Paraneptunicella aestuarii: one gene and its partner. The protein of the gene in region 2 interacts with the protein of the main gene of each other region in a pairwise test. Links are inferred from orthologs where the notes say so. Each region holds a gene or a part of one and is shown on either strand. Other genes may lie near its edges. The genes, in order: tsaE and rlmB.

The links.
Region 1: the proteins of rlmB (region 2) and tsaE interact in binary tests that used the Escherichia coli proteins (3 or more experiments, as listed by UniProt). The link is inferred for Paraneptunicella aestuarii from one-to-one orthologs.

Annotation. Positions count from the first base shown.
Region 1 is NZ_CP074570.1:207,874-210,935, forward strand. The notes cover bases 295-3,027. They hold tsaE (tRNA (adenosine(37)-N6)-threonylcarbamoyltransferase complex ATPase subunit type 1 TsaE), read left to right. Parts: upstream 295-1,286; coding sequence 1,287-1,769; downstream 1,770-3,027. Other genes in these bases: KIH87_RS00895 (NAD(P)H-hydrate dehydratase), read left to right, coding at 295-1,275; KIH87_RS00905 (N-acetylmuramoyl-L-alanine amidase), read left to right, coding at 1,766-3,027. Also shown: more of KIH87_RS00895, read left to right, coding at 1-294; more of KIH87_RS00905, read left to right, coding at 3,028-3,062. UniProt on the Escherichia coli protein: Required for the formation of a threonylcarbamoyl group on adenosine at position 37 (t(6)A37) in tRNAs that read codons beginning with adenine.
Region 2 is NZ_CP074570.1:4,533,152-4,536,420, reverse strand. Bases 70-3,009 are described here. They hold rlmB (23S rRNA (guanosine(2251)-2'-O)-methyltransferase RlmB), read left to right. Parts: upstream 70-1,139; coding sequence 1,140-1,880; downstream 1,881-3,009. Other genes in these bases: KIH87_RS17720 (amidohydrolase), read left to right, coding at 1,895-3,009; rnr (ribonuclease R), read left to right, coding at 70-1,133. Also shown: more of rnr, read left to right, coding at 1-69; more of KIH87_RS17720, read left to right, coding at 3,010-3,269. UniProt on the Escherichia coli protein: Specifically methylates the ribose of guanosine 2251 in 23S rRNA.

The DNA of each region.
Region 1 (3,062 bases), 4.3 Mb from region 2 along the record:
GCGTTGACTCAGGGGCTACACGTTACCTTATGTGAGTTTGCGGATATTGAGCGGCTTTCTGATGATGCTAAAACAGCTAGAGAGAAGTGGCTGGCGACAGGAGAGACTGTACGTAACTGGCAGGATCTGAACTTTGCTGTCTTTGATCTCTGCGTTGATGGCTTGTTGGGTACTGGCATTAGCGGCGAAGTGCAATCGCCATTAAGTGATGTCATCCAGAAAACCAACAACGCCCAGATCCCCATTTTAAGTATTGATATTCCCTCGGGTTTACATGCTGACACTGGCTCTGTATGCGGTGTGGCGATGGAAGCGGAACACACTGTGACGTTCGTGGGTATTAAGTCTGGTCTGGTAACGGGTATCGGTAAGCAATGTACTGGAAAGCTGCATTTTCATGATTTGGGTGTCGGTAATGAGTTCCAGCGCTTGGCGGATTCCATCGGTAGAGTATTCGATTTTCGTCAACTTCGTCCTATTCCCAAGCGTGATATCTACAGTCATAAGGGAAGCTATGGGAAATTGTTGTGTATCGGCGGAAACCAGGGGATGCCCGGCTCTATTCGACTAACCGGCGAGGCTGCACTTCGATGTGGCGCAGGGTTGGTGAAGGTTTTTTGTCATCCGGATAATGTTGCCATGGTGTCAAATGGTCGCCCTGAACTGATGCTGGAGCATGAAGAAGAACAACTTGTTGAAGCGTTGAATTGGTGTACTGCAATCGTTATTGGCCCCGGATTAGGCAAAGACGCTTGGGCAATCGATAAATTAAAAGTGGTATTGAACCATGCTTTGGAAAAGCACAAGCATCTTGTGATGGATGCTGACGCCTTGAATTTGTTTTCACAGGATCCCAAATTGGTGATGCCCAAGCACATGGCAATTGTGACACCTCATCCTGCTGAAGCCGCACGTATTTTAAAAACATCGGTGAATGAGATAGAGAACAATCGCTATCATAACGTGCGAGAACTGGCGAACCGTTTTGACTGTGTCGCTTTATTGAAAGGTTCAGGTAGTGTTGTGGCTTCTCAAGGCAACCTGTGGGTTTGTAAAAACGGCAACCCGGGCATGGCAACCGCCGGCATGGGCGATGTACTCAGTGGTGTATTGGGTGCGTTATTGGCTCAAGGCATGGGGTTGCGCCTTACTGCCGTGTACGGTATGTGCCTGCACAGTTATGCCGGTGATTTAGCCAGCAAGGAACATGGAGAACGTGGTATGCTTGCCAGCGATTTATTTCCATATTTACGAAAATTAATTAATCCAGAATAGAGAAGTGTAAAGTGCAAAGTCAGGTTGCATTGTCTTCGGAACAGGAAACCGAATTATTTGCTCAATCTGTTGCTCGCTGTTGCCAGCAAAGTAGTGAACAGATTCGTAGCGGTTTGAATATACATCTGCTTGGTGATCTAGGTGCGGGTAAAACCACGTTTTCACGAGGTTTTATTCAGGCATTAGGCTATGAAGGGCGAGTGAAAAGCCCGACGTATACCCTGGTGGAACCTTATGAGGTCGGAAACTGGTTGATTAACCATTTCGATTTGTATCGATTAGCCGATCCGGAAGAATTGGAATTTATCGGTATTCGTGATTACACCGCAGATAACACCATCAACTTAATTGAGTGGCCGAGCAAAGGCACAGGTATGCTGCCTCCGCCTGATATTGAGATTTGCATTGAGTTTACTGAACAAGGACGTAATATTGTGGTCAAAGGGTTAACGGCAACTGGCGATTCAGTGATACGACTATTACAAGAACAATGAGTGTCATAAGATTCAATTTAGGAAGGTTCAATTTCGCAGTATGGTTATTGCTGATATTCACAGCATTTCCCTTTTTTGCTGTTAGCCAGACTACGAACTCTGTCGATAGCATTCGTGTTTGGCCTTCTCCCAGTAATACTCGAGTGGTGTTTGATTTAAAGAACAAACCCGAGTACAGCTATTTTACCTTAAGTAATCCTCAGCGATTGGTTATTGATCTCGACGCAACCAAGAATGGTGTCGATCTCAATTCCTTGTCTCACGATAGTAAGTTGCTGCATAAAGTTCGTACCAGTAATCCCAAAGAAAAGCATTCAACCCGATTTGTTCTGGATCTTAATAAAGCCGTTAAAGCTCAAGTTTTTGCCTTACCGCCAACGGCTCCCTATGGTAATCGACTGGTTATTGATTTGATGGATTTGGAGCAATCCCAGGCGATTGTCAAAGATCAGCAGTCGAACAACCATAATCGCGATATTGTGATTGCCATTGATGCCGGACATGGCGGTGAAGACCCCGGTTCTATTGGTAGTGCCGGTAGTTACGAGAAGAACATCACGCTCAGCATTGCCAGGAAATTGCAGGAGCTGATTGATGCTGAAAAGGGGATGACAGCGAAATTAACTCGAACCGGCGACTATTATGTTGGATTAAATAAGCGACCTGCCCAAGCAAGAGCGTTCAAGGCTGATCTTCTGGTGTCTATCCATGCTGATGCCTTTACTACTCCGCAACCTAGCGGGGCTTCCGTTTGGGTGTTGTCTGCCAATCGTGCTAACTCCGAATTAGGTCGCTGGATGGAGAAAAGCGAACAGCATTCCGAATTGCTCGGTGGTGCGGCTGAAATTATTCAGGACACGGCAGCTGAGCGTTACTTAACGCAGGCATTGTTGGATATGTCGATGGATCACTCTTTAACAACCAGTTATCAGGTAAGCCGAAGCTTGATTCGAGAATTAAGACAAGTCACCAAGATGCATAAGAAATCACCTCAAGCGGCAAGTTTAGCTGTATTAACTGCGCCAGATATCCCTTCGGTATTAGTTGAAACCGGGTTTATTTCTAATCCCGAAGAAGAGAAGAATCTAAATTGGAGTAAATACCGGGAGAAATTGGCTAATGCCATTTTTACCGGTATTAAAACACATTTTAAAGATACACCACCTGATGGCACGCTTTGGGCCAATCAACGTCATGACAATCGTAAGCGAACTCATCGGGTTGAGAGTGGTGAGTCTTTGTCTCTGTTAGCACAGCGCTACAATGTGTCTGTGACTAGTTTGAAAAGAGCTA
Region 2 (3,269 bases):
ATATTGTGCCGCTGATCCGCAATGACGCTCATATGATCATCGAAGAATGTATGATCATGGCGAATGTGTCAGCAGCGTTAACCTTGTTGAAACATAAAGCGGAAGGTTTGTATCGTGTTCACGACGAGCCAAATCCAGAACGAATTCAAAGCTTCCTGTCTTATTTAGCGGAAGTGGGCATTGAGCATAACCTTCGCGAAAGCGCGACACCAAGAGATTTTAGTGAAGTTGTTAAATTGATTGATGGGCGGCCTGACCAGGAATTGATCCAGACCATGCTGCTTCGCTCAATGCAACAAGCAGTGTATTCCAATGAAAACATTGGCCACTTTGGATTGTCGTTAAAGGCTTACGCTCACTTTACATCGCCTATTCGTCGTTATCCTGATCTGGTTGTGCATCGTGCTTTGAAAGCGATTAATGATAAAGCGCATAATCGTGAATCACTCACCGGTGGCAAGGTATATGCTGAAGCGGAAGTGGCTGTATTAGGTGAAGAATGCTCTATGACCGAGCGCCGTGCCGACGATGCAACCCGTGATGTTGCTGATTGGCTGAAATGTGAATTCATGCAGGATCATCTGGGCGATAGCTTTGAAGGTGTGATTTCTGCCGTTACTAACTTTGGGTTCTTTGTCCGTTTGGCTGAGTTCCATATTGATGGTTTGGTACATATCACTTCCCTTGGCAACGATTACTACCATTATGATGAAGTGAAGTTGTGTCTGGTTGGCGAAGCCACAGGCATGACATTCCGTTTGGGCGATCAGGTTACTGTTAAAGTGGTATCGGTCAGTCTGGACGAGCGTAAAATTGATTTCGTGCTGGATATGCCTATGCCGAAAGGTAAGAAGGCGGTAAGACGTTCTCGAACAGCGAGAAATGCTCAGCACGCGGACTCTGCGCGAAATGATTCTGGTAGAAAAGACTCTGGCAGACACGACTCGGGTCGACACGGTTCAGACCGTAAGGATTCCGGAAAGCACGGTGCAGGGAAAGGGGGTTCAGATAAACCCGGTTCCCGACGTTCTTCAAGTAAACGGGATTCAACTAAAGCTCGAAAATCCAGTTCTGGTAAAGCATCAAGCCATCGTAAGGGTGGCAGCTCAAGTAAGCGTAAGAAGAGGAAATAATTCTGTATGGCACAACATGAATGGCTATTCGGTATTCATGCGATGGAATCACTGCTGGCAAAAGAGCCAGAGCGTATTATTGAAATGTTTGCCTTAAAAGGACGTGAAGATCAGCGTCTGAATAATGTGATTAATGAAGCGCGTAGATTGGGAATTTCAGTTCAATTCTGTCAACGCAAGGCGCTCGACGATAAGGTGGATGGAGCTCAACATCAGGGCGTAGTGGCGCGAGCCAAGCCGGGTCGAGTGTTTGATGAAAAAGATTTGCAGAATCTGCTGGAAAATCAGTCCAATGGATTTTTCCTCGTTCTGGATGGCGTAACTGATCCGCATAATCTCGGTGCTTGTTTGCGTACAGCTGATGCCGCTGGTGTTCATGCGGTGATTGTGCCGAAAGATAAATCTGCCAACTTATCTCCTGTTGCACGTAAAGTCGCCTGTGGCGCGGCGGAGGTTATCCCTCTTATTCAAGTGACTAATTTGGCTCGTACCTTACGCGCAATGCAAGAAGCCGGTGTGTGGGTGATTGGTACTGCCGGTGAAGCAGAACAGCTTATTTATGACTGCAAACTTGATGGTGCATTAGCTGTGGTGATGGGCGCAGAAGGTAAAGGTATGCGTCGATTAACCCGGGAAACCTGTGATGAATTGGTGAAGTTACCTATGGCGGGAAGCGTATCCAGCTTGAATGTCTCTGTCGCGACAGGAGTGTGTTTGTATGAAGTCGTTAGGCAAAGATTAGGGTAAAGGTTGGAGTCGCAATGAGAAGAATGGGCATGAAACGCTATATTTCTACGTGTTTTGCAGCCATAGGCGCATTCACTGTAAGTTCGTCATTGATGGCTGAGACTCTCATTCACAATGTGAAGGGGTATAGCTTAAATGCTCAGAAACAGCTGGTTCAATTCGAAGCCTTGGCATTCGATGGCAACAAGATAACCGGTATCTATAAGAAAACACCTGAAGAAGGCAAGTTCGATAAGGTGATTGATGGCAAAGGCCAATCACTTTTGCCTGGTTTGATTGATGCGCATGGTCACGTACTGGGTTATGGAATGGCCTTGTCCAGTGTTGATCTGGTTGGTACCGCTTCGTTGGCTGAGGCGCAAAAACGCATTCGTGAACAATCACAAAAGAAGCAAACGGGGTGGGTGACAGGAAGAGGTTGGAATCAAGAACTGTGGACAAGCAAACAGTTTCCCACAGCAAAAGCCATTGATGAATATGTGTCTGAACGCCCTGTAATGTTGGCTCGTATCGACGGTCATGCTTTGTGGGTGAACTCAAAGGCAATGGAGTTGGCGGGCATAAGCCGCACTACGGTGTCGCCTGCTGGTGGCGATATTATTAAGGATGAACAGGGCAATCCAACGGGCGTGTTGATCGATAATGCTATGGATTTGGTCTACAAGGTGATGCCAAAAATCACGGAACAAGAGCGCCAGTTCTATTTATTGAAAAGCTTAAATGCGTTAGCGGCTACGGGCTTAACGTCGGTGCATGATGCAGGTGTAAGCCCGGAAGTCATCAACTCTTATAAAACTTTACAACAACAAGGCAAGCTACCTATTCGAGTTTATGCCATGTTGGCGGTCACAGCTGAGGGTGCAGACGATGTCTTGAAAGCCGGCATTTATGAATCGGACGATGGTATGTTGTCGGTTCGCAGTGTCAAGATTTCTGCCGACGGTGCATTAGGCAGCCGTGGTGCGGCTTTGCATCATGATTATTCGGATAAACCGGGGCAAAAAGGACTGCTGTTGCATTCTATTCCAAATTTGGGGAAATACGTTGATGCCGCCATGATAGCGGGGTTTCAAGTGAATATTCATGCTATTGGTGATAGAGCCAATACCCTGGTTCTGGATGAATTTGCCAAATGGCATAACGTGGCGGGTAAGGCTGAATTGCGTCATCGAATTGAGCATGCACAGATTATCCGGCCGCAAGAACTACCACGTTTAGCGCAATTACAGGTTATTGCTTCCATGCAACCAACCCATGCGACCAGTGATAAGAACATGGCCGAAGACCGTTTAGGAAAAGAACGTATTAAAGGCGCTTATGCATGGGCTTCGCTACGTGAATTGGGTGTAGTGTTAGCTGGTGGCTCTGATTTTCCTGTTGAGCCTGCAG